DNA from 3 places in the Vogesella perlucida genome. Region 3 is predicted to be linked to each of the others. Evidence: predicted binding sites of a transcription regulator. Region 3 holds the regulator's gene; each other region holds the start of a gene.

Region 1 (9,920 bases), on a different contig from region 3:
CCAGTCCGAGCTGCTGGAAGTGCTGTCCGGCATGCGCGAGGCCACGTCTGGCTCGGTGCAGTTCAAGGGCATGGAGCTGGCGACGCTGAAAACCCGCGAGCCGAAGGCGGCTGCCTACCGCAAGCTGGGGATTGCCCATATTCCGGAAGACCGTTCGCGCGAGGGCATGGTGAAGGACTTCATGACCTTCGAAAACGCTATCCTGGGCTATCACGATGACCCGAGCGTGCGTCGTGGCTTCCTGTTTAACCGCAAGGCCATCATCGAGCGCTGCCGTCGTTTCATCGACGAGTTCGACGTACGCCCGGCGCTGACGCACCGCCGTATCGGCCTGTTCTCGGGTGGTAACCAGCAGAAGGTGATTCTGGCGCGTGAAATTCACGCTAACCCGGATCTGCTGCTGATCGGCCAGCCTACGCGTGGCGTGGATATCGGCGCGATCGAGTTCATTCACAAGCGCCTGATGCAGCTGCGTGACGAGGGCAAGGCCCTGCTGCTGGTGTCGGTGGAGCTGGACGAGATCATGGCCTTGAGTGACCGCATTATCGTGATGAACGGTGGTGCCATTTCCGGCGAGCTGCCGGCGGCTGAAGCCACCGCCACCTCGCTGGGTTTGTTGATGGGGGGACATAAATGAGTCAGCCAGCCAATATGCCGCGCTGGGCCAGCCTGTGGCTGATGCCGCTGCTGAACCTGTTTGCGGCACTGTTTGTATCCGGCCTGGTGATTGCACTGATCGGCGAAGACCCGGTGGAGTGCCTGAAACTGATGATTAACGGTGCATTTGGTTACCCGGAAGGCATCGGCTACACGCTGTTTTACACCACCAGCTTTATTTTTACCGGCCTGGCGGTAGCGGCAGCGTTTCATGCCGGCCTGTTCAATATCGGCGGCGAAGGCCAGATGTATCTGGCCGGCCTGGGCGTGACCCTGGTGTGCTTGCAGTTTGATTACTTGCCGGCGTATGTGGTGATTCCGCTGGCCATGTTGGCCGCCATCCTGTTTGGCGGGGCGTGGGCGCTGGTGCCGGGCTATCTACAGGCCAAGCGTGGCAGCCACATTGTGGTCACCACCATCATGTTTAACTTTATTGCCAGCTCGCTGATGACCTGGCTGCTGGTCGACAAGCTGCGCATGGAAGGCTCGCAAACACCGGCTACCCGCGAGTTCGCCCAGAACGCCTGGGTGTCCATGCTGCACGAGCTGTTTGCGCCCTTGGGTGTCGAGCTGCCCAATACACCGCTGAATGCCAGCTTCTTCCTGGCGCTGATCGCCCTGGTGCTGTTTTACCTGGTGGTGTGGCATAGCCCGAAAGGCTTTGTGACCCGTACCGTGGGCCTGAACGAAAAAGCCGCCCGCTATGCCGGTATCCCGGTAGATAAGGTGATTATCGCCGTAATGTGCGTATCGGGTGCCTTGGCTGGCCTGGCGGCCATCAACGAGCTGCTGGGCTCGACCCACCGCATGAATATGGGCTTTACCAACGGTATCGGCTTTGTCGGTATTGCGGTGGCGCTGATGGGGCGTAACCACCCGGTAGGTATCCTGCTGTCGGCGCTGTTGTTTGGCGCGCTGACGCAGGGCGGCCTGGACTTGTCGTTCGAGAAGCCGGCCATTACACGCGAGATGATCATCTTTACCCAGGGCTTGATCATCCTGTTCTGTGGTGCGCTGGAAAACCTGTTCCAGACCCCGCTATCGGCTGCGTTCAAACGCATGCTGAAGAACCAGTAAGGAGCACAGCATGGACATGATTTTTAGTGTGCTGGATGCCACGCTGCGTGTGAGTACCCCGCTGGTACTGGCGGCGCTGGCCGGTTTGTTCTCCGAGCGCTCCGGTGTGGTAGACCTGGCGCTGGAAGGCAAGATGTTGGCCGCAGCGTTTGCTGCTGCTTGCGTGGCGTATATTGCGCAGTCCCCGTGGGTGGGCTTGGGTGCCGGCATTGCCGCCGGTATGGCGGTAGCCATGCTGCATGGCATGGTGTCGATTACCTATAACGGCAACCAGCTGATTTCCGGCGTGGCCATCAATATGATGGTGTCGGGTGTTACCCCGGTGCTGGCGCTGGCCTGGTTCCAGCAGGGTGGCCGCACGCCTACGTTGTCGGATGAGGCGCGCTTTACCGCCATCGACCTGCCGTTTGCCGATGCCATTGCCCACAGTCCGGCGCTGAAAACCTTCTTTGGCCATAACATTCTGGTGTACCTGGCCCTGCTGCTGATTTTTGTGGTGAGCTGGGTGGTGTACAAGAGCCGCTTCGGCCTGCGTTTGCGCGCCGTCGGTGAAAACCCGCATGCAGCAGATGCGGCGGGTATCAGCGTGAAGGGTGTGCGCTATATGGCTCAGGCCATCGGTGGTGCGCTGTGTGGCGTGGCCGGCGCTTACCTGGTGCTGGCGCAGACCGGCGCCTTTATTCAGGACATGACGGCCGGTAAAGGCTATCTGGCGCTGGCTGCGCTGATCTTTGGCAAGTGGCGCCCGTGGTCTGCCGTGCTGGGCTGCCTGATTTTTGCCTTTACCGACGCGATCCAGATTCGCCTGCAGGGCGTGGAGCTGCCGCTGATCGGCAGCATTCCGGATGCCTTCATCCAGGCGCTGCCATACGTGCTGACCGTGGTATTGCTGGCGGGCTTCATGGGCCGAGCCGTGGCGCCGAAAGCCATTGGCGTGCCCTTTGTGAAATCACGCTAAGTTGGCCGCAAGCCATGACAAAACCCCCTGCCGGTGGCAGGGGGTTTTCTTTTGGCGCCGTGCCGGACGGCCATGCTTGTTCGGCCTTACTGTTTGTCTTTATCGCCCAGCTTGGCGCGCGGGTGGGCGGTGTCGTACACCTTGGCCAGGTGCTGGAAATCCAGGCTGGTGTAGATCTGCGTGGTGGCCAGGTTGGCGTGGCCCAGCAGCTCTTGCACCGCGCGCAGGTCGCCAGAGGATTGCAGCATGTGGCTGGCAAAGGAGTGGCGCAGCATGTGCGGGTGCACGTGCTGTTCGCTGCCGCTGTGCAGCGCCCAGCGTTCCAGCCGGCGCGCCAGTTGGCGGCTGCTGATGCGTACGCCTTTGCTGGAGACAAATAGCGCTTCCTCACCGTCGGCAGCCTGGCGTAGTGGCAGCCAGCGTTGCAGTGCGGCGACCGCCTGTTTGCCGATGGGCAGCATGCGCTCGCGGTTGCCTTTGCCTTGTACTTTTAGCAGGGCTTCGCGCAGATCGATGTCGGCCAGGTTGATCGACACGGTTTCGGACAGCCGCAGGCCAGAGGAGTACATCAGCTCGAAAATGGCGGCGTCACGTATATCGCGCTCGTCCTCGGCGGGGGCGTCCAGCAGCTGCATGGCGCTGTCCACGCTCAGCGTCTTGGGCAGGCGCTGCCCGGCGCGTGGGGCGCGTACGCCAGCGCAAGGGTTGGCCGCCAGCCATTCGCGGCGGATCATCCATTCAAACAAGCTGCGCCAGGTAGACAACATGCGCGCCAGCGTGCGCGGCGACAGGCCGTGGCGGCGCAGCTGGCCCAGGGCTCGCTGGATGGCTGGGCCGTCGGTCTGCTCGGGCTGGCTGCTGCCTAGCAGCTCGGCCAGCTTGGTGAGGTCGCGACGGTAGGCGATGCGGGTGTGCTCGCTGCGTGCGGCCAACCTTAGCTGGTCGTCGTAGGCGTCAATCAGGGCTTGCCAGTGTGCGTCCATTAGCCGCGCCGCATTTTGGCCATTTGCATCAGGCGCTCGAAGAAGTGCATGTCTTGCTCGTTTTTCAGCAATGCACCGGCCATGGGGGGCGGGGTATTGCTGTCGCGGTGCTGTTGCAGCTGCTGTTCGCTAATGCCTTCGCTATCCAGCAGCCTCAGCCAGTCCAGCAGTTCGGAGGTGGTGGGCTTCTTTTTCAGGCCGTTCATATCGCGAATGCCGGTGAACACTTCCAGCGCTTCGCGTACCAGCTGCTGGCGGATGTCGGGGTAGTGCACCTGGATGATTTGTTGCAGGGTGTCGCGGTCCGGAAAGCGGATGTAATGGAAGAAGCAGCGGCGCAGGAAGGCGTCCGGCAGCTCTTTTTCATTGTTCGAGGTAATGATGATGATGGGACGATGGCGGGCTTTGATGAATTCTTGTGTTTCGTGCACAAAGAACTCCATTTGGTCCAGCTCGCGCAGCAGGTCGTTGGGGAATTCGATGTCGGCCTTGTCGATTTCGTCAATCAGCAGGATGGCCTGCTCGTCGCTGGCAAAGGCTTGCCACAGTTTGCCTTGGCGGATGTAGTGGCGGATGTCGTGCACTTTGTCATTGCCCAGCTGCGAGTCGCGCAGGCGCGACACGGCGTCGTACTCGTACAGGCCGTGCTGTGCCTTGGTGGTGGATTTGATCGGCCACACGATCAGCTGTTTGCCCAGTGCGCGGGCAATTTCCTCGGCCAGCATGGTCTTGCCGGTACCGGGTTCGCCTTTTACCAGTAGCGGGCGCTGCAGGGTGATGGCGGCGTTGACGGCCATCATCAGGTCATCGGTGGCAATGTAGTTGTCGGTGCCGTTGAAGCGGGTTGTCATGGTTTAGCCTGTGTGTTGTTATGCATAAATGCAAACAGCCGCCTGGCGGCGGCTGCTGTCGGTGGCTGGCTTAGTTTTTTGCCAGCTCGGCCTGGAGGTCGTCCAGGGTAATGTGCCAGTAGTGCATCATGTGGCGTAGCAGCAGCATTTCCGGATCACTGATTGTATTGTCCGATTTGCAAATGTCCAGCGCCAGTGCGCAGCAGATCACGCGCTTGTTGCGCTCGGTTACGCCATCCAGGATGACGTTGGTGCGCTCGGAGGCCAGCAGGTGGATGGTGCCGTCTTCTTCGGCTTCATCGGAGATATCATCGCAGTAATCTACCAGTACCTTGATGAAGTCTTTGCGGCTCAGCCCCAGCAGCTCGTAGACGTGCAGGTTTTCCAGGGTTTCGATTTCGCGCGGGTCCATATTGCCATCGGTAATCATGAACATGGCAAGAATGCGTGCCAGGGCTTCCGGGCTGTTTGGCGCGTATTTTTTCATGGCGCGTTTCCTTTTTCGTGTGCCGCCAGCCGGGCAGTGAATGCCATGGGGGCCGGGGCAACTTTTCGTTGTTGATAGTCAAAAAACACCACACCCGTCTTGATGCGTAGTGCTTCTTGTTGAGTTCGGGTGTTGCTGGCGGTGTAGACGATATCAAAGCCGTACCGGTTGTGGTCTGTCAGGCCCAGTTCGAAGCACAGTGTATCGCCATGAAACACTTCAGCCTTGTACATTGCCGCAGCGTCACTAACGATAATACCGAAGCCTTCGATATTTAGCTCGGTGTAATCGAGTGATTTGAGCCAGCGCAAGCGTACTTCGTGTGCCAGGCGCAACGCAGCGTCATTGCCCATATGGCCGCCGTAGTTGATGTCGGCAATGGCGACTTGCAGTTCGGTGCGGAACACCATGTTTTGCGGAAGGTCTAGTACGATGCGAGCCATGCGATTGTCCTTATTCCAATGATGTAATACTGCGCTTGCTGTTAATCTTTATCAATCCCTGTGTGATGGCTTGCGCTAGACTTGAATAACACGTGAGACAGGAGGTCATATGTATCAGCGTATTTATATTCCGGTAGACGACAGCACCACATCTGCGTTGGCGCTGGCTGAGGCATGCAAGCTAGCGAAAGAAGTCGGCGCGGCGGTGCGTCTGGTGCATGTGGTCGATCTGGCCCAATTTGGCTGGGGCGGTGCCGAGTTTCTGGATGCGGCCGAGCTGCAGGGGGCTATCAAGCAGGCTGGCGAGCAGGTGTTGGCCGCATGCCATGCCAAGGTGCTGGCGCAGGGGCTCACGGCAGAGTCGCATATTCTGGAAAGCTGGGGCGACCGTATTGCCAGCGTGATTGTCGAAGATGCCAATAGCTGGGGTGCCGACCTGATGGTGATGGGGACGCACGGCCTGGGGGGCTTGCTGCACTTGCTGATGGGCAGTGTGGCGGAGGGCGTGTTAAAGCAGGCGGATGTGCCTGTGCTGCTGGTGCGCAACCCGGGTGATGACTGACGGGCTGGCTTGTTAGCCATAAAAAAACCCCGGCCAACTAGCCGGGGTTTTCACACGCTGACGATCAGGCTTCGGCAGTATCTGCGCTGCCTTCGGTCTGGGCATCCATACGGGCACGTACGGCTTTGCGCAGGCTCTTGTACAGGTCAGGGTGGGTCTCTTTCAGGTATTCCACGATTTCGAAATCTTCGCGACGTACTTTTGTCAGGTCGATTTGTTCAACATGGACCAGGCGCAGCAGTTCGCGTACTGGCTTGGGCATGTTGCGGCCGCTTTCGTAGCGGCTGCCGCCAGACTGGGTAACGCCGATGCGGCTCCAGAATTCTTGCTGGTTCAGGCCCAGTTTGCGGCGGATTTCACGTGGATTGGCGATTTTGTCAAACAGTTTCATAGCGTTCCTCGCTTCTGTTCAATTCAGGGATCCGGATGCTATCCGGGTGACGTTTTAAAGATGAAACTATGGAACAAGGTCATTGCCGAGTCCCTTTATGTACTGCATATGATAGCAGTATTTTTAAGCGATCAAAAGAAAAATGCTCTAGGGATTGTCAATAGATTTTGATCAACAAATTTAGTTCAATCAAAATTTGTGAAGCAGAGGAACGGATAAGACGAGGGGGGAGGGGTGGCGAGCCTGAACCCCGGCACTTGCACTGAATAGCTGTGGCTGCTTCCTTCCGGACCTGACCAGGTTGGCTACCGTACAATGCGGGGGGGCCCGCCGTAGAGAGAACGCATAATACATGCCTTAGACCGGTCTGCCAAGCCTGGCGCGGGTTTTTTAGCCGAAAAAGCCAGCTTGCCGTAGTTTGCATGCCGCTGGCAATTGGGTATGCTGCCCATAGCACACCACCTGTTGAAAGGCACCCGCCATGACTTGTCTGCCCCACACCGAAGCGATCCTGTCCCGATTGTTATCCTTTGATACCACCAGCCGCGACTCTAACCTGGCGCTGATCCAGTGGGTGGCGAGCTGGCTTGAGCAGTATGGCGTGGCAAGTACGCTCACATTTAATGATGAAAAAACCAAGGCTAACCTGTTTGCGCATATCGGTGACCCGGCGCTGCCTGCCGTGGTGCTGTCGGGGCATACCGATGTCGTGCCGGTAGACGGCCAGTCATGGCAGTTTCCGCCTTTTGACATGACCGTGCGCGATGGCCGGATATATGGTCGCGGCAGTGCCGACATGAAGGGTTTTATTGCTTGCGTGCTGGCCGCCGTGCCGCGCTGGCAGCAGCTTCAGGCCGACGGTGGCATGACGCGCAGCCTGGGCATTGCGCTGTCCTATGATGAGGAAGTCGGCTGCCTGGGGGTGGGGCGGCTCATCGATGACCTGATCGCCCGCCAGGTGCCGGTGGCGGGTTGCATTATCGGGGAGCCTACCATGATGCGCCCGGTGATCGCCCACAAGGGTATCGCGCACTACCGCGTGCACGTGTGTGGCCGTGCGGCGCATTCGTCGCTCACACCGCAGGGGGTGAATGCAATCGAGTATGCGGCGCGGCTGGTGACGCACATCCGTAAGCTGGCGGATACCGAGCAGTCATTCGGTAGTCGCCACCCTTTATATGATGTGCCCTTTGCCACGCTGCAAACCGGGCTGATAAAAGGCGGCAATGCGGCCAATATCGTGCCCAAGGACTGCGAGTTCGTGTTCGAGATGCGTTGGTTGCCGGGTGATCAGCACGAGCGTTTTGTGGCATCCGTCAAAGACTATGCGCAAGTTTTGCTGGCCGAGATGCAGCAGGTGGCGCCCGAGGCGGATATCCAGTTCGAAGCCCTGGTGAATTGCCCACCGTTCGAATACACGCCGGGTAGCGAAATTACCCGCCATGTCGAGGCGCTATGCCAAGGCTGCAGCCACGATGCGGTGGCGTACACCACCGAGGCCGGTCGTTTTCACGAGGCCGGCATCCCTTGCGTGGTGTGCGGGCCTGGGTCTATCGAGCAGGCGCACCGCCCGGATGAATTTGTCGCCCAGGCGCAGCTGGCGGCCTGCGATGCCTGGCTGGATCAGCTGTTCTTGCGCCTGAAACAGGCATAAAGCGGCGGTAAACTACTTTACGCCCGACGCGTCCAGCCTCAGAATCCCTGCTCCCGAATAAGGGGCCGAGTACCCGCCCTGTCACAAGCAGGGCGGGTTTGTTATTGGTTTTGACGTTGGACCGCATATGAAAAACGAAACAAGACCCGCAGCACAACAGACTGCGGGCAATAGCCGGGACGCCTTTACCTCCAGCTTTGGCGTGCTGGCCGCAACGCTGGGCTCAGCCGTGGGGCTGGGCAATATCTGGAAGTTTCCTTACGTTACCGGTGCCAACGGTGGTGCCAGCTTTTTGGTGGTCTACGTGCTGGCCACCTTGCTGGTAGGCCTGCCGGTGATGATTGCCGAGATCATGCTGGGCCGTAAGGCCAAGGCCGATGCGGTGACCACCTTGCGTACCCTGGCCCCCGCTGGCCAGCCGTGGTGGCTGATTGGTGGTTTTGGGGTGATCGCCGCTTTTCTGATCATGTCGTTTTATTCCGAAGTGGCCGCCTGGGTGTTTGCCTATGTGTTCAAGGCAGTGCGCGGCGACATCCTGTCCAGCGACCCGGCGGTGACGTCGGCTGCGTTTGGTGCCTTGATTAGCGACCCGGTGCAGTCGCTGCTGTGGCAGTGGGCCGTGCTGCTGATGATTGGCGGCATTTTGCTGATGGGCGTGGCCAAGGGTATCGAGGCGGTGACCAAAAAGCTGATGCCGGTGCTGTTCTTGCTGCTGCTGGTGATTTGTGCGCGTAGCCTGATGCTGCCGGGCGCCATGGATGGGCTGTCGTTCCTGTTTACCCCGGACTGGAGCAAGATCACCGGCGAAGTGGTGCTGGTGGCTATGGGCTTGGCTTTCTTCAAGCTGTCTATCGGCATGGGCACCATGATGACTTATGGCAGCTACTTCCGTGATGACCAGAACATTCCCGCTACCACGCTGCGCGTAATGAGTGCCGACCTGTTTGTGTCCATGCTGGCCGGTATTGCCATCTTCCCGGCGGTATTCAGCTTCGGCTTCAAGCCGGAGGCGGGCCCGTCGCTCTTGTTCATTACCATTCCGGCGGTGTTTGCCAGCATGCCGATGGGCCACCTGTTCATGGTGCTGTTCTTTGTGCTGGCAGCCGTGGCCGCTACCGGTGCCATGCTGTCCATTCTGGAAGTGCCGGTATCGGTGATGGCAGGCCGTCTGGGTGTATCGCGCAAGAAAGCCACGCTGATCAACCTGCTGTTGCTGGCGCTGATTGGTGCGACCTGCGCGCTGTCCAACAGCCTGCTGGCCGATGTCAAACCGTTCGGCATGACCTTCTTCGACCTGTTTGACTATATCTCGTCGTATATCCTGATGCCGCTGGGCGGGATTTTCATCTGCCTGTTTGTGTCCTGGGTGTGGGGCAAGGGCAATATGGCCGCCGCGCTGAGCAACGAAGGCCGACTGGCCAATGGCAAGGTGGTGGCAGGTCTGTATGTGCTGTTGAAGTTTGTGACCCCGCTGCTGATCTTGCTGGTGATGCTCAAGGGTTTGGGCTTGCTGTAATGCAGGTGGGTTGTCAGTGAAGCAAGGTTGGCCGCAGCGTGCGGCCAACCTTTTTGTTTATGGGAGATGTCATGAAAATTGTTCGTATCAGCCAGCAAAATATCGTGCCGCAACAAGACCGTCCCAACCCGCAGCGGCTGGTGGCAGGTAACCCGTTGCGGCATACCTGGCCGGTCTATGACAGCACAGATGGCGTGTGCGCTGCGGGCATCTGGTCGTGCGAAACCGGTGCCTGGCGCATTGCTTTTGCCGATAACAAACACGAATTTTTTGCCGTGATCACCGGCCGCGTATGTCTTGTAGACGAGGCAGGGCATGCCGAGACATTTGGCCCGGGTGAG
Region 2 (9,920 bases), on a different contig from region 3:
GGCACACTCCGGTACACGGGTTTCAGGCAGTCAGGCTGGCGTACAGGCTAGTCAGCACCTGCGGCAGGCGGTGGGCGTCGTGTACCACGCTGTAACCGCGCTTGCCGAACAGGTGCGGCAGGTAGTCGCCGGCCTCGCGGTCGACGGTGACACAAAACGGAATCAGCCCGGCGCGGCGTGCTTCCAGCACCGCCTGGCGGGTGTCTTCCACGCCGTAACGGCCTTCGTAGTGGTCTAGGTCGTTGGGTTTGCCGTCGGACACGATCAGCAACAAGCGGCGCTGGGCAGGCTGCTGCAATAGGATGGAGGTGGACTGGCGGATAGCGGCGCCCATCCGGGTGTAGTAACCGGGGCGAATGGCCAGAATGCGCCCGCGTGCGGCATCGTCGTAGGGTTCACCGAAATCTTTCAGCAGCAGGTAGCGTACCTCGCTGCGCCGCAGTGACGAAAAACCGTACAGGCCAAAGGCGTCACCGCAGGCCGCCAGTGCTTCGGCAAATAGCAGCAGGCTGTCGCGGATGACGTGAATCACCTGCCCGGCCTCGCCCAGCCAGCTTTCGGTAGACAGCGACAGGTCGGCCAGCAGCAGGCAGGCCATGCTGCGCCCGGCGGGCGGCCATGCCTGGTACAACGGTGGTTCGGCCACGGCCACACCGCTGCGTTGTTCGGCCAAGAAGCGGATGATGCGGTCCAGGTCCAGGTCCGGCCCGCTGGCTTCACCGCTTTTGCGGCTGCGCTCGGGTGACAAGGCCTGGAATTGCCGCCGCAAACGCCGGGCGGCCGCCTGCAGTTTGTCCGGCAAAGGTGCCGGGCTGGCGTCACGTGGCAGCATCGGCTGTAAGCGGCAATGGTCGGCCACCAACCGCTCGCGGCGGTAGTCCCATTCCGGCAGCAGCAAACCGTCGCCCAGCGGCGTGTCGTCGTAAGCGGCAGCCGGCAGGTCGAGGTCAAACTTCAGCCGGCTGGCGCGGGTCTTGCCGTCGCGGCTGACGGTGAGGCGATCCATGTCTTCGGCGGCGGCACCGTCGTCAGGCTCGTCCTCGTCCTGGTGACGGTTGACGCGCACGTAGTCGTCCCAGGTAAAGATGCTTTCGGCGCGAAACTGCAGCAACATGCCGTTCTTGCGATCGTCCGGGTTATCGCGGCGGGCACGGTAGCGGCGCCGGGCTTTGCTGTCCCGGCTGTCGCCATGGCCCTGCTCCGGCTGCTGGCCGTCGTCCTGGTTAGCTGCGGCAGCAGACGGGGGTGACGGGTGCAGCCACAGCGGCACCGGCTGCGGTGGCGGGCTGCCAGCAGGCAGAGCTGTCGCTGTACCCGGTTGCAACAGCGCGTGGCGGATGGCCTGCTCGGCGGCCTGGCCGGTACCGTTTGCCGGCCAGTTGCGTAGCGGCAGCAAGGCCGCTACCAGCCGCTGGTACAAGGTCGCCAGCCCCGGCATGGTGGTCAGGCAGCGCGCCGTGCCCTCGCTATTGCTTTGCAGCCAGTCGCCCTGCGCTGGAGGCTGCGCGGCCAAGGCCATCAGCCAGAAATACAGGCCGCGGTTGAGCGCGGCGTCCGGGTACAGGTCGATGCGCTCGGGCAGGTACAGCGCCTGTCCGTCGCGCCAGGCCAGCTCGACGTGGGTGTCGATACCGGCAACACGTGCCAACCAGCGGCGGCGGGCGCCGTGTGCCGTGCCTACTGCGCTGCGGATGGCCAGGCCGGGGTCGCCGCCCATGGCACGAAAAAACAGCAACGCTTGCGGCGCCACGTCATCCAGCAATACCGCCGCTTGCGGGTAGCCGGGGTAGGCGGCACGGCGCACCAGCCGGTCCCACCAGCTGCCGACGAGGTCTTCCATGTCAGGCTCCGAACTGTGTATCCACTACCGCCATCAGCGCGGCCAACGTATCCGGCTCGTCCGATAACGGCTCCACCAGCGCTACCCGGCAGGCAGTACGGGCGGCCATGCCGCTAGCGATCAGCTTGGCGGCGTACACCAGCAGGCGGGTACTGACCGCTTCGTCCAGGTGATAGCCGCCCAAGCGGCGCAACTGGGCGGCCAGCGCCACCAGCCGGCGCGCCAGCGCCTCGTCGGCGCCGCCCTCTTCGCGCAGTACGGTCAGCTCTACCGCCGGCGGCGGAAAGTCGAACGCCAGCGCCACGAAGCGCTGCCGGGTGGAGGGCTTCAGCGTTTTCAGCACGTGCTGGTAGCCGGGGTTGTACGACACCACCAGCATGAAGCCGGGCGGTGCGGCCAACTGTTCGCCAGTGCGCTCGATGGGCAGGATGCGGCGATCGTCGGTGAGCGGGTGCAGCACCACGGTGGTGTCCTTGCGCGCTTCTACCACTTCGTCCAGATAGCAGATGCCGCCAGCGCGCACGGCACGGGTGAGCGGGCCGTCGCACCACTGGGTATCGCCGGCAGCGATCAGGTGGCGGCCTACCAGGTCGGCAGCCGACAAGTCATCGTGGCAGGACACGGTAAACAGCGGCAGGCCCAGCCGGGCGGCCATGTGCGCCACAAAGCGGGTTTTGCCGCAGCCGGTGGGGCCCTTGATCAGCAAGGGCAGTTGCTGGCGCCAGGCCGCCTCGAACACCTCGCATTCGTCGGCCAGCGGTTGGTAGAAAGGCAGCGGTGCCGCAGCGGCGGCTCGGTGGGGCGCGTTCATGGCAACTCCGGCAGGAAAGTCAGCAGGATCCCGCCACACACCAGCAGTAGCCAGCCGTGCACGGCTGCACGTAGCCAGAGCGGCGCGCGGCGCAGGCCCATGTAGTGCTCGGCCACAAGCATGCCCTTCAGCCAGGCGCCACCTAGCGCCAGTGTCAGCAACAGCGGGCCGGGGGCCAGCGTGTCGGCCAGCCGTGCCAGCACGGCGGTGAGCAGCAGCAAGGCCAGCCACAGGCGCCAGTAAATGCGGTGAAGGTGGGGGGATGTCATGGCGGCAGCCTACCTGCGCCCCGCCGGCGCTGCCTTGATGCGCAATAAGAAAACGCTGCCCGCCCCTAGCGGGCGGTGTACAGCAGGGCGAACAGCACCAACCACACCAGGTCTACCATGTGCCAGTAGGCGGCAGCGGTTTCCACGCCGTCATGGTTGGCCGCGTAGGCACCCTGCCCGGCACGCCACCACACCGCCGTGACGATCACCATGCCCAGCAGCACGTGCAGGTAATGAAAGCCCGCCAGCGACAGGTAGAACATCCAGAAGCTGTTACTGGACAAGTTGATGCCGGCAGCAAACAGCGCCCCCAGCTCGTGGCCTTTCAGCAGCACGAAGCCGCTGCCGCACAGCAGGCAGGCCAGCAGCCAGCGTCGCCCGGCCCGCCCCCGCCCGGCTGCGTAAGCACGGCAGGCATTGAACACGGCGGCGCTGCCGCTGAGCAGCAAGGCGGTATTGGCCAGCGCCCACCCCAGCGGTAGCCCGGCCTGCTGGCGGGCAAACAGTAGTGGCTGCTGCCAGCGGGCGTAAGCGCAGGCGGCAAACAGCAGGCCGAACACGGCCAGCTCCGCCAGAATGAAAAACCACATGGCCAGGTCGCCGGGTACCCGGCGCGGCATGGCGTGGGACATATCACCTCCGCAAAAAACACGCTGCCCGGCGCATGCCAGAACGCACGCGGGCAGACAGGGGTTGCAGGGAGAAAAAACGCAAGACGGTGGCGCCGCAGACAGCGGTAAGCGGCCAAAAAGGGCGCAGATCTGCGCCCCTTCAGGTTCAAGCCCGGCACTTCCAGCGCCGCAGATGGCGTGCCGGCAGCCCGGTGCCCGGCTTAGCGGGCTTCGTCCTTGCCGACGAAGAAACTGATGATGTACAGCAGCAGGCCGATGAAGAACACGACGCCGGCCCCTTCACGCAGCCAGTAGAAGAACGCCAGTTTGTCCTGAGTGGCCATGAACGACAGCGGGGTATCGCCCATGCGCTGCATCCACACTTGCAGGATGCCGGCGGCGGTGAGGAACAGCGTGATGAACACCATGGCGATGGTCATCAGCCAGAACGACCACATTTCCACCACCTGGGCGCGATTGCTGTTGGCCTCGCGCCCGCGCATCAGCGGCATGGCGTAGGAGATCATGGTCATTACCACCATGGCGTAGGCACCGTAGAAAGCCATGTGACCGTGACTGGCCGTAATCTGCGTGCCGTGGGTCAGGTAGTTCACCGGCGCCAGCGTGTGCAAGAAGCCCCACACGCCCGCCCCCAGGAAGGACATCACGCCGGTACCCAGCGCCCACAGCACGGCGGCCTTGTTGGGGTGCTCGCGGCGACGCTTGTTCACCATATTGAAGGCGAACAGGGTCATCATAAAGAACGGAATCGGCTCCAGTGCCGAGAAGGCCGACCCCCACACCTGCCAGTAAGCCGGCGTACCGATCCAGAAATAGTGGTGGCCGGTACCGATGATACCGGTAATCAGCGTCATGGCAATGATCACGTACAGCCATTTTTCGATCACTTCACGGTCCACGCCAGTCACTTTCACCAGTACGAAGGCCAGCATGGCACCCATGATCAGTTCCCACACGCCTTCCACCCACAAGTGCACCACCCACCACCAGAAGTACTTGTCCAGCACCAGGTTATGCGGGTTGTAGAACGAGAACAGGAAGAAAATCGCCAGCCCCCACAGCCCCAGCATCATCACCATGCTGATACTGGTCTTGCGGCCTTTCAGTACCGTCATGCTGAGGTTGAACAGGAAGGACAGCGCCACCAGCACGATGCCGATCTTGGTAATGGTGGGCTGCTCCAGGAATTCCCGCCCCATGGTGGGCAGCAGATCGTTGCCCGTCATCTGCGCCAGCGTGGCATAGGGCACCGCCAGGTAGCCGACGATGGTCAGCGCCCCCGCTACCAGGAATACCCAGAACGTGGCGATGGCCAGTTTGGGGCTGTGCAGCTCGCGTTCCGACTCTTCTGGAATCAGGTAATAACCGGCGCCCATGAAGCCGAACAGCAGCCACACGATCAGCAGGTTGGTGTGCACCATGCGCGCAACATTGAACGGAATGGCCGGAAACAGAAAGTCGCCGATCACGTACTGCAGGCCCATCACCAGGCCAAAAATGATCTGGCCGACAAACAGGCCGATGGCGGCCGTGAAATATGGCTTGGCCACCGCCTGCGAGCGGTACTTGAGCTGGACGTTGGCCGCAGACGGCGTGGTTTGCCGACCTGCTGCCGAAGCAAGGGATGTCATGTGTTTCTCCCGTTAAGGTAAAGGGCTGGATACGTTGGCCGCACCCGCTGGTACGGCGGACTGGTCTAGCCTTCGATGTTCGGCGGCCAGTTATTGGTGTTGATCTGGCTGCTGTACTTCAGGAATGCCACCAGGTCGTCGATCTGGGCATCGGTCAGATGGAAATTGGGCATCTGGCGACGGCCTGGTGCGCCAGTGGGCTGCGCCTTGATCCAGGCCTTGATGAACTCCGGCCCGCGACGCTGGTAGACGTTGCCCAGCTCCGGCGCAAAGTAGGCGCCCTCGCCCAGCAAGGTGTGGCAGCCGATACAGTTGTTCACCTCCCACAGGTTCTTGCCGCGCGCCACCTGTTCGGTGAGGTTGGCGCGGTTATCGCGCTTGGGCAGGGCCTGCACGGTGTCGAACGTCAGTGCGACAAACAACAGGAAGAAAAACACCGCCCCTCCGTAGAAAATGTTTCGTGCGGTTGACTTGGTAAAACTGGTGCTCATCGCAGCCTCCCATAATGTGTACCGGAACCCCGGCATTCAGGGCGGACTGTACGTTTCGGGGTATCCGGATAGCATTGATTCGAATCAACGATTTCCAGGCGCTGCCCTTCCTACACTGATGACCTCAACACCAGAGGAGCCGCCATGAACACCGCGCAACCGTTTTCCCACGCTACCCCGCTACAGGCCGGCGAAGTCAGCCTGGTGGGCGCAGGCCCCGGCGACCCGGACCTGCTGACCCTCAAAGCACTGCGCCGCCTGGCCGAGGCCGACGTGGTGCTGTACGACTTGCTGGTCAGCCCCGACATCCTGGCGCTGGCCAACCGCCAGGCCGAGCTGGTTTGCGTTGGCAAGCGTGCCAACCGACACACACTGCCACAGGCTGCCATACACCAGCTAATGGTGGATTACGCGCGCCAAGGCCGGCGAGTGGTCAGACTGAAGGGGGGAGATCCACTGCTCTTCGGCAGGGGCGGTGAAGAACTGACCGCACTAGCAGCAGAAGGCATACGCTGTGAAGTCGTGCCAGGTATCAGTGCAGCGCTGGGTGCAGCTGCAAGCTGCGGCATTCCACTTACCCATCGCGACTGCGCGCAAGGAGTAATATTGGTCACAGGCCACCGCCGTGAAGGTGAATTAGCACTGAACTGGACACAAAGAACCGACTGCAGAGAGACCATCGTGGTGTACATGGGGCTAGGTGAGGCGGCTGCTATCGCTGGCAACCTGATGGAGCATGGTCGGCTGCCTGGCACGCCTGTAGCAGTGATAGAAAACGCCACGACGCCGCAACAGCGGGTGTGCTGTACAACGCTTGCCGGCCTTGCCGATACCGTGCAACGCCAGCTAATTATACCTCCGGCGCTATTACTCATTGGAGAAGTGGTAAGACTCTACCCCTTGCTATCACCCTCTTTACCAGGAGTTAGCACTAGTCAGTCCAGCTAAACATCCTGAGATAAATGACTAAGGCGTATCCTCAACCCTTAAACACTCATCCGGGCAATTGCAGGGTCAATACGACACCACTAAAGTCAGGCAGCATTTGACTCTGCAGCTGTACCCCCTGCTCCGCCAGCAGAGATGCCAGTGGCCCTGGAAAATGAGGAAGCACATAAGCCAATTGCTTTCCAGGCTTCGCCTCATCGACCTCTGCTAAAATAATTTCCAGTGGCCCAGGTGGTGCTAAACCGCGCAAGTCACGTGGCATCATGCATCACCCAATCCATAAAAGAGCGCAGGAATAAAGCCTAGCAAATAGCATGGCAAAACACTCCGAATAAACGATGGCGGTAGTATCGCCGCCATCCAATACGGGCGGAATGATCCGTATCAAGGCTTTACTTACCCGCTACCTCTTTCGGCGTAGCCCCCCCCTGCTGATAGCGTATCGGCAAGGCCTCATCGTCGGCCTACACTGCGGTCAACTACCCTAGGAATACCGCCATGTCCGCTATTCACGATTTCAGTGGCCTGCTACAGGCTGCAAGTCAGCAAGCTGCACCGCAGCGTCTATTATTCGCCTTTTGCCAGCGCCGTCTGCATGACGACCATCAACCAGCTGAAGCTGAACGCTTTGCGGCCGGTGAAGGTGGCATTTTGCAACCCGTGCTTTGCGTCGATAAAATCCCTGCCGAGCTAACCGACTTTGCAACGCTGCAGCGTGATGCCGATGCTCTGGATCACCGCTGGGAGGTAGTGTTTGTCGCTGCGATCGATGACAGCGGTAGCGCCACAGCAGATGCACCCCTCAAACGCATGATCCAGACTATACAAACTGGCGGTGATATTGCGCGCTACCTTGCGTTTAACCGTGCGGGCCAGCCGCTTCGTTTCCTGTAACACCTACAGAAAGGATTCGTCATGCTGACCGACCGTTTTGGCCGCAGCGTGGACTACCTGCGCATTTCAGTAACCGATCGCTGTGATCTGCGCTGTACCTATTGCATACCTAAAGGCTTCAAAGGTTTCGAAGAGCCAGCTAACTGGCTAAGTTTTGATGAAATCAGCCGGGTAGTCGCTGCCTTTACACGCCTGGGCACACGCCGCTACCGTCTCACCGGCGGCGAACCCCTATTACGCCGCAACCTGCCGAATCTTGCTGCACAGCTAGCCTCGCTACCAGGTGTGGATGACTTGTCTCTCACCACTAATGGCACCCAACTGGTACAGCAAGCAGAAGCATTGCACGCTGCTGGCGTACAACGGCTGAATGTCAGTCTTGATTCTCTGCGCGAAGATTGTGTCCATGGCATTACCGGCAGTCACTGCTTGCAACAAGTACTTGATGGCCTACAAGCGGCACGCGAAGTAGGCTTTACCAGCATCAAGATCAATATGGTGCCGCTGGCCGGTATCAATGAAGATGATATCGAACCGATGGTGGCTTACTGCATGGCCCATGGTTTAATCCTGCGCTTGATTGAGGCCATGCCAATGGGGCACACCGGCCAGCAAACTCGCGGAGTGGTTCTGCAGCCGATACTGGATCGCCTACAACAACGCTTTGGCCTACGGCCCAGCTGCAAAACGCTAGGAGGGGGGCCCGCTCGCTACTGGGAAAGCGCAGATGGTGGCTTTACCTTGGGCTTGATTACCCCAATGTCACAGCACTTCTGTGCTAGCTGCAACCGTGTTCGGCTATCGGTAGACGGCACCTTGTACATGTGCCTGGGACAAGAGGAACGTTTTGAACTACGTCCATTGCTAAGAGAGGGCTGCAGTGATAGTGAACTTGACAATGCCATCCGCACTGCGATCGAGCTCAAACCACAACAACACACTTTCAACGAAGCACCTACCCGCATAGTACGCTTCATGTCGATGACCGGAGGCTAAGCATGGCACTCGATGATCCGCTGCTGCAGGGCTTTCGCCGCTTTCAGCAAGAGTACTTCTCTCCAGACAACCCCGTCTACGCCGGCCTATGCCAGGGCCAGCACCCTGCAACGCTAGTGATTGCTTGCTGTGACTCACGAGTTCACCCTCCTGCACTCATGGGCAGCCAACCCGGTGAAATGTTCGTCATACGCAATGTCGCTAACTTGGTACCGCCATACAGCCCGCACAATGAACACGCCAGCGTGGCGGCTGCGTTGGAATTCGCAGTACTTAGCCTGAAGGTTGGCCGCATCATTGTCATGGGACACTCAGGTTGTGGTGGGATCCAGGCCTTGCTCAAACGCAGTACACCACGCGATAGCGCCCTCACACGCTGGCTGGCTATAGCGGAACCAGCACGAGAACTAACTTACCGCCACCATGCAGGGGATAATGCCACCGTGCAAACTCGTCAATGCGAGCAGGCAGCCATCCTGGTATCACTGAACAACTTGCTGGGCTACCCGTGGTTGGCTGACCGCGTCAAGACGGGACAACTTATGCTGAATGGTTGGTACTTCGATATGCATGAAGGTGCACTTTGGGGTCTGGACGCTGAAAGCCACCGTTTCGTTCCACTAGTTTGCCCGCTTGAACGGGCAGACTGCTAACGCCTCCTCCTTTTGGCGGATTGCCGAAGCGATCAAAGCGCATTAAGGTGAAACCATCCCAAATCGCGCGCTCCCACTATGCACTTTTCCGCCCCCGAAGCCATGCGCAGTCTATCCGGCAAGCTGCTGGGACTCACCATTGTCTGGCTACTACTGGCCATGACATCTATTGGCTATACCCTTATTCTGTCCTGGAAACTTGAAGGAGGTGCTGCTGCCATTAATGATGCGGGCAGCCTGCGCATGCGTAGTTATCGTGTAGCGCTGATGGTCAGCGAAGGTGCCAGCTCAGCCAGCATCACCCATGAGGAAAAGCAGTTTGCAGACACCATGACACGGCTACAGCGCGGAGATCCTGCTCGACCATTATTCCTACCGGACAATGCTGCAGTGCGCCAGCAAGCCGTATTGATCTTGAAACAATGGCAATACCAGATTCTCCCCATGCTGGAGCAAGCAAAGCGCGGCCAGGTCACAGGTCCCACCATGCCGATACTAGATATCAGCGGATTTGTAGAACAAATAGACCGCCTAGTACGCCTAGTGGAAGAAGATAACGCCAAAAACACCACATTACTTCGGTTGTTTCAAATGGCCCTGATGGCGATGGCAATCATCGGCGCCATCACGATGATGTACCTTCTATTTCTGCTTATTATCCGTCCGTTAAATACCTTGGGCGAAGGGATAGTACAGCTACGTGACGGACAGCTGGCTACACGTGTGCCCGTAGTAGGGAACGATGAGCTGGCTGA
Region 3 (9,920 bases):
CTGCATCGACCCGGCGCTGGGCGCGGGGGGAGGTTGGCCGCAGCGGAGCGGTCTCGTCCAGCCACTTGCCATCGGCATTGCCGTACACGCCGCTGGTGCTGATATAGACGATTTGCTGTGGTAGACTCCCCGTTTTTGCCAGCTGCGACAAGACCTTGCGCATTCTGGGGTCTATGCGGCCTTGTTCTGGCGGCGGTGCGGTGTACAGCACGGCGTCGGCCAGGCCCGCGATACGCGACAGGCTGTTTTTGTCGTCCAGGTTAGCCAATAGCGGCAGCGCGCCATGCGCGCGCCAGGTGGCGGCAGCTTCCGGGCGGCGTAGCAGTGCAATGACCCGCCAGTGTGGCGTCAGCAGGGGAAGGGCGCGCAAGGCGACATCGCCGCTGCCCAGTATCAACAAGGTTCGCATGCCGGCCATTTTAGCGAAGTTTAAGGGAAGAAGATGACGTGTCAGGTAAAGGTGCTTCCGAGCGGCCATTCTTTTGGCGTAGAAGCGCATGAAACCATTCTGGAAGCGGCATTGCGCCAGTCTGTCGGCCTACCGTACGGCTGCCGCGATGGTGCCTGTGGCGCTTGCAAGGGCAAGGTTGTAGAAGGTGAAGTGGAGCACGGTGGCGCGCAGGACAAAGCGCTGTCGGCAACCGACCGTGCCCAGGGCATGGCGCTGTTCTGCTGTGCCAAACCCAAGGGCGATATCACCATCGAAGCGCGCGAGGTGGCGGGTGTCGGTGATATCCAGATCAAGACCCTGCCGTGCCGCGTGGAAAAAATCGAAAAAATCCACGATGTCGCCGTGCTGAAGCTGAAGCTGCCGGTATCCGAGCGCCTGCAGTTCATGGCTGGTCAGTACATCGATATCCTGATGAAGGACGGTAAAAAGCGCAGCTTCTCCATTGCCAACGCGCCGCACGACGATGCCTTCATCGAGCTGCATATCCGCCATCAGCCTGGCGGCTCTTTCTCCGACTACGTGTTCAACACCATGAAAGAGAAAGAAATCATGCGCTTCAAGGGCCCGCTGGGCTCGTTCTTCCTGCGCGAAGATTCCGACAAACCCATCATCATGGTGGCCAGCGGTACCGGTTTTGCCCCGATCAAGGGCATCATCGAGCACGCCATCCATCAGGGCATGACCCGCCCCATCGTGTTTTACTGGGGCGCCCGTACCCCGGCCGACCTGTATATGGCCGAGATGGCGGGCCAGTGGCAGGCGCAGAACAGCCATATCACCTTTATTCCGGTGGTGTCCGACGCGCTGCCCGAGCACAACTGGCAAGGCCGTACCGGCTTTGTACACCAGGCGGTGCTGGATGATTTCGACAGCTTGGCCGGCTACCAGGTGTACGCCTGCGGCGCGCCGGTGATGGTGGAGGCAGCGCATACTGCCTTTATCGGTGAGCGCAGCTTGCCGGCGGACGAGTTCTTCTCGGATGCCTTCTTTTTGTCCAAGGACATGAGCGGTAGTAAGTAAGTTTTATTGCTATGTGCTGAATGCAACGCCCCAGTCTGCTGTAAGTAGGCTGGGGCGTTGTTTTTCCACAAATGCTTTGAGCTTGGCCGGAATATTTGCTTTATTTAATTATCAATCGGCTCACTAGCGGGTTTCATGCAAAGGGATTCGGAGACATCATGGCACTGGACAGCGTGAATCCCCACTTTCTGGCCAACCTGCAAACGGCTGGCAATACGCTGACGGTTCGTGCCAGCCAGGATATCTATGCGGCCAACGGTATGAAACTGGTGGCACGTGGCGCCAGCATTGATGCCCGTATCAGCGAGCAGCTCAACACCCATCGCTTGCGTCAGCCGCTGGAAACCCAGCTTCAGCTGGATACCAGCCAGCTCGTGACCCAGCTGCGCGATGGCATGCAGCAGTTGTTGGCCGAGGACGCGCTATTGGCCGGCTGGCTGGGCAACCAGGCCAAGGCGCTGCAGCGCGAGCTGGCAGTACTGTCGCTACCGCCGCTGGCCGCCCAGGCCTTGCAGCTGATTGCCAGCCGCTTTCCCGATGTGTTCTGCCATAGCTTGCGCGTAGCCGCATTGGCGTGGAGCCTGGCATCGTCCCCGCGTGATGCGCAGCTGCTGCTGTGCAGTGGTTTGCTGCACGACGTAGGGTATTTGTACCTGCAGCCGGCAGTCTGGCAGCAAACCGGCCCGCTAAGCGCAGACGAGTGGCGCCAGTTTGACGCCCACCCCTTGGTGGGTTTTGTCTGGGCGAGCGAGCTCAAGGCAGTACCCGCCGATGTGGCACAGCTGATTGTGCAGCACCACGAGCGGGTAGATGGCAGTGGCTACCCGCGCCAGCTGCGGGGTGAGGCGATGGGGCAGGCAGCAGAAGTGCTGGCACTGGCAGAAATGGCAGCAGGTATTTTCGAGCACGCCCGCCAGCCGGTGGGCCAGCTGCAAACCGCGCTCAAACTACTGCCGGGGCAATTTTCTGCTGCGGTGCGCTTGCCGGCCCAGTTGCGCGCTGGCAGCCTGCCGCGCGAGGCCGGGCTGCTGCAGCCGGTGGATGCCCTGCAGTCGTCCTTGCACCAGCTGCTGATGCGCTTTGCCAGGGTGCACGAGGTGATGCAGCAGATCGAAGGCCAAACGCTCAGCGAGCCGGGCTGGCAGCTATTTGGCCATCTGGCGCTGCGGCTTAACAGCATTCAGCGTGCGTTTAACAGTGTGGGCCTGGACATGCTGAGCAAGCATGCCATGGAGGGGGAAGATACCCAGGCGATGTGGCAGGAGCTGGCCTGGGTCATGCATGAAACCAACTGGCTATCGCGCCATCTGGCGCGCGATCTGACCCGGCAACGTTTGCATCTGCCGCTGCAAGAGGCCGAGTTGTTCGAACCACTGGCCGTGCTGTTTCTCGGGCTAAGCAGCAAAACCGCCGTGGTGGGCTTATAGCCAGCCAGCTTGCCACAGCTTGGTGTCACCCAGCTCGCGCCAGGGCAGGGTGAAGTGGCGGCGCGACAGTACCGCCTCCAGCGTGACGCGCAGTACTTTTTGCGGGTCCTCCGCGTCGTGCTCTACCTGCACCACCAGAAAATGCTTCTCTCGGTTTTGCGGGGTGGTGGCGGTCCATTTGCTGCCCTGCAGTTTCTTGCTGTTTACCGGCATGGTGTGTCCCTGGTGGCTAGTTGCGTAGCAAGTGGGGTCGGTATTGCCAAAAACAACGCCCCCGGCTGTGGGCAGCGCGGGGGCGGGGTGGGTGGCCAGGGTTGGCCGCTACCTTAAGCGGTAGCTTTTACGTGCGGGGCGATCAGCGGCAGCAGCTGGCCCAGTACTTTTGGCGGGGCGGCCACGATGTCGCCGCTTTCGAACCAGCCGTCTTCGCCGTGCATATTGGTCACGATACCGCCAGCTTCCTGCACGATCAGGCTACCTGCCGCGATGTCCCAGGGCTTCAGGTTGAATTCGAAGAAACCATCTACGCGGCCGCAGGCCACGTTGCACAGGTCCAGTGCGGCAGAGCCTTCGCGGCGTGCACCAGCGGTTTTGCCGATCACGTCTTTCAGGATGGCCAGATGGGTATCCAGCATGCTCTGGTCTACTACCGGGAAGCCGGTGGCGATTAGGCATTCGTTCATGTTGATGCGTTTGGATACGCGGATACGGCGGTCGTTCAGGAACGCGCCTACGCCACGGCTGGCGGTGAACATGTCGTTACGGTTCGGGTCGTAAACCACGGCTTGCTGGATCTGGCCGCGGTGTGCCAGCGCGATGGAAATGCAGTATTGCGGGTGGCCGTGAATGAAGTTGGTGGTGCCATCGATCGGGTCGATGATCCACTCGTACTCGGAGGTGCCCAGACCGCGGCCGCCGGACTCTTCTGCTAGAATCGCATGCTTCGGATACGCATCCAGAATGACATCAATGATGGCTTGTTCGGCAGCTTGATCAACTTCAGACACGAAGTCGTTGTGTTTTTTCTTTTCAACACGCACGGTATCCAGGTTCAGCGATGCACGCTGGATAACGTTGGCTGCACGGCGAGCGGCTTTTACCGCGACATTGAGCATTGGATGCATTGACGGCCTCTAAAATCATACAAAACAAGCGCAGCCCCTTCGTGGGGTGCGCGCTTGTCGTAAACTGTCTGGGTTAAGGAACGATAAACACCGCTTTTGCAGCGGTGTTTTTGAATAGCCCGCGATTCTACTCAAAATTACCCGATGAATAAACCCCAAGTACCTGATTTTTTAAAGAACATTCGCGTCGTGCTGGCGCGCCCCAGCCACCCTGGCAATATCGGCTCGGCAGCACGGGCCATGAAAACCATGGGCCTGACGCGCTTGTATCTGGTTGAGCCGAAAGTGTTTCCCAGCGAAGAGGCCAACGTACTGGCTTCCGGCGCGGTAGACGTACTGGCGCACGCTACGGTGGTCAGCAGCCTGACCGAGGCGCTGTCGGACGTGACCGTGGCCTGTGCGCTGACCAGCCGCCGCCGCGAGCTCACCACGCCGCTGTCCACCCCGCGCGAAACCGCGCCCGAGCTTATTGCCCGCGCACGCGAGGGCGAGCAGGTAGCGCTGGTGTTCGGCAATGAAACCTTCGGCTTGTCGATAGAAGAAGTAGAAATGTGCAACCGCCTGGTAACCGTGCCAGGTAACCCGGACTACTTCTCGCTGAACCTGGCCATGGCGGTACAGGTGATGACCTACGAGCTGTTCAGCCACACCGGTGTGGATGTGAACTACCTGAAAGCCGAAGGCGAGGCCGCCAGCATGGCCGAGGTAGAAAGCATGTGCGGCCACCTGGACAACACGCTGGAAGCCATCGGCTACTACGAGCGCCGCAACAGCGAGCGCCTGATGCGCCGCATGCGTGCATTGTTCAACCGCGCTGGCGTACTGCGCGAAGAAATCGACATCCTGCGCGGCTTCTTCAAGCAGGTGCAGCGCGTCGCCGACGGCAGCCTGCCGCCGCGCGACAAGCAGGGCGAGTAAGCCATGCTGCCCGGCTTGGCGCAGTGCGCGCAGCTGCGCAGCCAGCCGGTGCGCGACCTTGCCTACCTGCTGACGGCGCCGCCACCCTGGCATAGCGGTGTGGAAATCAGCTGCCAGCGCCTGCTGGGGCCACAAGGTTGGCCGCAGCTGCTGGCGCTGGATGCCGACCCCGGCCCGCTGCTGGCGTGGCTGGCAGCACGCCCTACGCGCCGCCTGGGGCTATACGCCGAAGCCCTGCTGGCGTACTGGTTCAGCCACGCACCGCATATCGCGCTGGTAGCGGCCAACCTGCCGGTACGCGACGGCACCCACACAGTGGGCGAGTTTGACTTTTTGCTACGCATAGAAGGCGAACCGTATCACCTGGAAGCCGCCAGCAAGTTTTACCTGCAGCTGGATAGCGCCCCGTATGCGCTGGTCGGCCCCGGCCTGCGCGACGCCTGGTGGCTGAAATACCACAAGCTGGCCAGCCAGCTCACCTTGGCGCAGCACTCCGCCGCCAGGCTGCCCGCCGGTTTCGAGCAGGTAATCCCCTGCAGCCGCCTGACCGGCTGGCTGTTTTTCCCTGCCGATGCAGCCGACACCCACCCCGCCATTCATACCGCAGCCTGCCGTGGCTGGTGGTGCCGTTTGCAGGATGGTTGGCCGCAGCAGCATCCGCATAGCCGCTGGCTGGCCCTGCCGCGCTTGCAATGGCTAGGTCCGGCGCAAGCAGAGGAAGCGGTCACGCAGAGCCTGGCCGCCATGCGCGCGCAGCTGGCGCAGGCCGATGGCCCCTGGCTGCTGGCCGAGCTGCTGCCGGACGCGCAGGGCATCTGGCAGGAGGTGGCGCGAGGTTTTGTGGTGCCCGATAGCTGGCCAGACCCTGACTTACTGGCCACCTTGCTACCCAGGTTGGCCGCATGAAGACGCTGCTGGTGCTGTGGAGCAGCCAGACCGGCCATACCTTGCAGCTGGCCCAAGCGGCGGCCGCCGCAGCGGGGGAGAACGGCAGCGTGGCAGTACGCATCCTGCCAGCCCTGCAGGCGGGTATTGACGAGCTATTGGCCTGCGATGCGCTGCTGCTGGCCACACCGGAAAACTTTGGCTATATGGCCGGCGCGCTGAAAGACTTTTTCGACCGTACCTACTACCCGGCCCAGGGCAAAGTTGCCGGCTTGCCGTACGCGGTGCTGATTAGTGCCGGCAATGATGGCCTGGGGGCACAGCAGGCCATCGAGCGCATCGCACGCGGCTACGGCTGGCGGCAGGCCTACCCGCCACTGCTGGTACGCGGCGTGCCACAAACGGCGGACCTTGCCGCGGCTGCCGAGCTGGGCGCTACCCTGGCGGCGGCGCTGTCCATCGGCATGCTGTAGGCCAAAAAACAAAACGCCCCGGAAGGGGCGTTTGGCATTCGTAGCGGGTGATCAGTGCTGTGCTTGCGAGCAGCCGGCTACCAGCTGTTTCAGTTCTTCCGGTTTCACCAGCTGAATGTGTTTGTGGTCTACCACCAGCCAGCCTTGCTGCTGGAATTTCGACAGGGTACGGCTGACGGTTTCCAGCTTTAGCCCCAGGAAGCTGCCGATTTCTTCGCGGCTCATGCGCAGGATGAAATCGTTGGCCGCAAAGCCGCGAGCTGATAGGCGCTGTGACAAATTCAGCAAAAAAGCGGCCAGGCGTTCTTCGGCTTTCATGTTGCCTAGCAGCAACATCACCGACTGGTCGCGCACGATTTCGCGGCTCATCAGGCGGAAAAAATGGTGCTGCAGGCTGGGGATGTCACGGCCAAGCGTTTCCATGCGGTTGAAGGGCAGCTCGCAGACTTCGCTGTCTTCCAGTGCGATGGCATCGCAGCCGTGCAGGTTGGACGAAATGCCGTCCAGACCCATCAGTTCGCCCGACATGTGGAAGCCGGTTACCTGTTCGCGGCCGTCCTGGCTGGAGACGCAGGTCTTGAAGTAACCGGTACGCACCGCGTACAGCGAGCGGAAGCCCTCGCCAGAGCGGAACAGGTATTCGCCACGTTTCAGACGTCGGCTTTGACGGATCACGGCGTCCAGTTGCGCCATTTCATCGCGGTTCAAGCCTACCGGGAGGCACAGTTCTCGCAGGCTGCAGTTGGAACACGACACTTTGAGTGCGTGCATTGGGTGTGTGTGGTCAGTCATATAGTGTGTTTTCGCCAAGCAAGCGGGCTTGCTTGATACGCGTCAAAGCAAGAAAAGTGGTAATTGCGCAAATTTACCAGCCCACCACCGGTTTTCCAACCAGATTCAATATGACACCCACCACAAATTTCATGCCGACACAGTGTATTTTCGATAGAGAACTTATCGAAAGGTTGGAAGGCTCTGGCCCGCGTTACACGTCCTACCCCACCGCCGACCGTTTTCACGCCGGTTTCGGGGTGAGTGATTACGAGCAGTGGCTGGCGCACCGTGCGATCGGTGCTAACCACCGGCCGATCTCGCTGTATGTGCATGTGCCGTTCTGCAACACCATTTGCTACTACTGCGGCTGTAACAAGATCATTACCAAAGACAAAAGCCGCGCCGATGCCTACCTGGATTACCTGGAAAAGGAAATTCGCCTGGTGGCGGAAAAACTGGGTAGCCGTGAAAAAGTGATCCAGCTGCATTTTGGCGGCGGTACGCCGACCTTTTTGTCGGATGCGCAGCTGGACCGCGTGATGGGCATTATTCGCGAGCATTTCGAGCTGCTACCGGAGGGGGAATTCTCTATCGAGATCGACCCGCGCAAGGTTGGCCGCGACACCGTGCTGCACCTAGCACAGCTGGGTTTCAACCGCATGAGCATCGGTATCCAGGATTTCGACCCGGTGGTGCAGGAGGCGGTGAACCGCATCCAGAGCGAGGAAGAAACCCGCGTGGTGATGGATGCCGCGCGCGAAGCCGGCTTCAAGTCCATCAGTGTGGACTTGATCTACGGCCTGCCCAAGCAAACCGCGCATTCGCTGGAAAACACGGTAAGCCGCGTGATTGCCATGTCGCCAGACCGCATTGCGCTGTACAACTACGCGCATCTGCCTACGGTGTTCATGCCGCAGCGCCGCATTAACGAGGTGGATTTACCCACATCGGCTACCAAGCTGGATATCCTGCAAAACTCGGTCCGCCAGCTGGCAGATGCAGGCTATGTGTTTATCGGCATGGACCATTTTGCCAAGCCGGACGACGAGCTGACGCGTGCCTTGCAGCAGGGCCGCCTGCAGCGAAACTTCCAGGGCTACTCTACGCATGCCGACTGCGACATGATCGGTCTGGGCGTGTCGTCCATCGGTAAGGTGGGGCCGTGTTATACGCAGAACGAGAAGGAGCTGGACGCCTATTACGCCGCGCTGGATGCCGGCCGCCTGCCGGTGCTGCGCGGCATGACGCTGACGCAGGATGATATTTTGCGTCGCAGCGTGATCCAGGCGTTGATGTGCCGCTTCTCGCTGTCGGTAGAGGCGATCGAGCAGACCTTTGCCATCAATTTCGCCGACTATTTTGCGGTAGAGCTGCCGCAGATCCGGGCGTTCCAGAGCGAAGGCCTGCTGACCTTTGACGGTGATTTTCTGATGGTGGCACCCAAGGGGCGTTTCCTGATTCGCAATATCGCCATGATTTTCGACCGCCACCTGCGCGAGCGCGAAACCAAGGCGCGTTATTCGCAGACGATCTGACGCATCGTTTTACCAGATAAAAGCCGGCAGCCTCCTCGTGGGGCTGTCGGCTTTTTAAGCAGGCAAGAAAAAGCCCGCCTGGCTGGGCGGGCTGGTGGGTCAACGCGACAGCTTATTTCAGCTCGTTGACCATCTGTTGCAGCAGGGCTTCCAGGCCTTTGTCGGTGACGACGGCATTGTCGGCAGTGCGCAGCTCTACACGCACTTGCTGGTCGCCCTGGCGGGTCAGCTGTACGCGCAGGTTTGGCACGCTGGCGTTATCCCCCGGTTTGCTGTCTTTCCAGAACGCCAGCTTGGAGAACATGCCGCCGCTGCTTTGTGCGTTGGCTTTTTGCACATCATCGTTGCCTGGCTTCACGAAGTAGGCACCCAGTGTGCGGTCACGGTCGGTAATAGCCAGACCGTTGTGTTCCAGCACCAGGCCAACACGGCGCCATGCGCGATCGTAGCTATCGTCCAGCTCGATACCGCCTTTTACCAGGCGTGCACGGGCGGTATTGGCGGCTTGTTCCTGGCGGACAGCTTTCGCTGCCGTGGCTTCATCCGCACCCAGGCGTACCAGGAAGCGGCTCAGGAACACTGCTTCGATTTCCGGGTCGGTCGGGCGAGGCTGCCAGCGGGTGTCTTCTTTCTTCTCGTTAATGTAGATCTCGTACATGCCGCGGTGGCTGAAGAACACATCCGTACCGTTGGCCGTTTTCTCTATGCGGATGCGGAACTTGTCGCGCTCCGGCGTGGAGAACACACTCCCCAAACCCACTGTTTCCAGCAGGCCGCGTACGGTGGTGGCACCCAGCTTGGCGCGGTTCTCTGCCCAGTCGGTTTCCATGTAGCCTATATCGGCTTCTTCGTTCTGGATGACAAAGCCGTTATCCAGCCAGAACGCTTTCAGCAGCGGCCACACTTCTGCCGGGCTCTTGCCCGGGATGCTGACCCAGCGCTGGGTACCCGCGCGCTCTACTGCAGCACTGGCAGGCGCCGCCGGTGCGGCCGCCGCGCTGGTAGCAGCGGGTGTCGTAGTGGCTTGGCTGCCACTGCCAGTGTTGACCTGCGGAATAGGGTAGCGGTCTTGCTGTACTGGTGCGCTAAGGTCCGGCGGCACTTCCAGCGAAGATTTCGGTTTCGGGCTATCCGACTTGAACTCGTATTTCAGGTCGGGGTTGTTGCTGGCGCAGGCGCTCAGCAAGCCTGCACACAGCAGGCCGGAGATCAGGGTCTTGTTCATTGCGTGCTTCATGGTTTACAGGGTGTTCGCCTGTTTCATGGCTGCTTCGATGATGGCGACCGAACCCTGGCTCAGCGGGGTCAGCGGC

Evidence for each region. Region 3 encodes FNR, which switches genes on or off when oxygen is low (the NO sensors DNR and NnrR bind a similar motif). Its sites were predicted from a motif close to TTGATNNNNATCAA; they were not measured.
Region 1: the regulator FNR is predicted to act here: its motif matches at 5,498-5,511, upstream of ACZ9XP_RS10440 (universal stress protein).
Region 2: the regulator FNR is predicted to act here: its motif matches at 5,749-5,762, upstream of cobA (uroporphyrinogen-III C-methyltransferase).

What each region holds. Positions count from the first base shown of each region.
Region 1 covers NZ_CEETRO010000006.1:90,233-100,152, forward strand. Annotated here, with positions in the region: gene ACZ9XP_RS10405 (ABC transporter ATP-binding protein) at 1-637, shown strand, start outside; gene ACZ9XP_RS10410 (ABC transporter permease) at 634-1,734, shown strand; gene ACZ9XP_RS10415 (ABC transporter permease) at 1,745-2,692, shown strand; gene ACZ9XP_RS10420 (tyrosine recombinase XerC) at 2,779-3,675, opposite strand; gene ACZ9XP_RS10425 (AAA family ATPase) at 3,675-4,526, opposite strand; gene ACZ9XP_RS10430 (hypothetical protein) at 4,597-5,013, opposite strand; gene ACZ9XP_RS10435 (thioesterase family protein) at 5,010-5,456, opposite strand; gene ACZ9XP_RS10440 (universal stress protein) at 5,566-6,018, shown strand; gene ACZ9XP_RS10445 (helix-turn-helix domain-containing protein) at 6,083-6,409, opposite strand; RNA gene ffs (signal recognition particle sRNA small type) at 6,643-6,741, opposite strand; gene argE (acetylornithine deacetylase) at 6,891-8,063, shown strand; gene ACZ9XP_RS10460 (sodium-dependent transporter) at 8,191-9,579, shown strand; gene ACZ9XP_RS10465 (cupin domain-containing protein) at 9,651-9,920, shown strand, end outside.
Region 2 covers NZ_CEETRO010000015.1:18,747-28,666, forward strand. Annotated here, with positions in the region: gene ACZ9XP_RS16955 (nitric oxide reductase activation protein NorD) at 23-1,840, opposite strand; gene ACZ9XP_RS16960 (CbbQ/NirQ/NorQ/GpvN family protein) at 1,842-2,651, opposite strand; gene ACZ9XP_RS16965 (cytochrome C oxidase subunit IV family protein) at 2,648-2,920, opposite strand; gene ACZ9XP_RS16970 (cytochrome c oxidase subunit 3) at 2,986-3,552, opposite strand; gene ACZ9XP_RS16975 (cbb3-type cytochrome c oxidase subunit I) at 3,753-5,183, opposite strand; gene ACZ9XP_RS16980 (c-type cytochrome) at 5,249-5,674, opposite strand; gene cobA (uroporphyrinogen-III C-methyltransferase) at 5,819-6,622, shown strand; gene ACZ9XP_RS16990 (DUF2249 domain-containing protein) at 6,669-6,887, opposite strand; gene ACZ9XP_RS16995 (ribonucleotide reductase subunit alpha) at 7,121-7,516, shown strand; gene moaA (GTP 3',8-cyclase MoaA) at 7,538-8,512, shown strand; gene ACZ9XP_RS17005 (carbonic anhydrase) at 8,515-9,165, shown strand; gene ACZ9XP_RS17010 (type IV pili methyl-accepting chemotaxis transducer N-terminal domain-containing protein) at 9,268-9,920, shown strand, end outside.
Region 3 covers NZ_CEETRO010000011.1:91,134-101,053, reverse strand. Annotated here, with positions in the region: gene ACZ9XP_RS15455 (SDR family oxidoreductase) at 1-409, opposite strand, end outside; gene ACZ9XP_RS15450 (CDP-6-deoxy-delta-3,4-glucoseen reductase) at 443-1,471, shown strand; gene ACZ9XP_RS15445 (HD-GYP domain-containing protein) at 1,630-2,898, shown strand; gene ACZ9XP_RS15440 (TIGR02450 family Trp-rich protein) at 2,893-3,111, opposite strand; gene ACZ9XP_RS15435 (inositol monophosphatase family protein) at 3,225-4,022, opposite strand; gene ACZ9XP_RS15430 (RNA methyltransferase) at 4,167-4,940, shown strand; gene ACZ9XP_RS15425 (DUF1853 family protein) at 4,944-5,846, shown strand; gene ACZ9XP_RS15420 (NAD(P)H-dependent oxidoreductase) at 5,843-6,298, shown strand; gene fnr (fumarate/nitrate reduction transcriptional regulator Fnr) at 6,350-7,090, opposite strand; gene hemN (oxygen-independent coproporphyrinogen III oxidase) at 7,201-8,607, shown strand; gene bamC (outer membrane protein assembly factor BamC) at 8,720-9,832, opposite strand; gene dapA (4-hydroxy-tetrahydrodipicolinate synthase) at 9,848-9,920, opposite strand, start outside.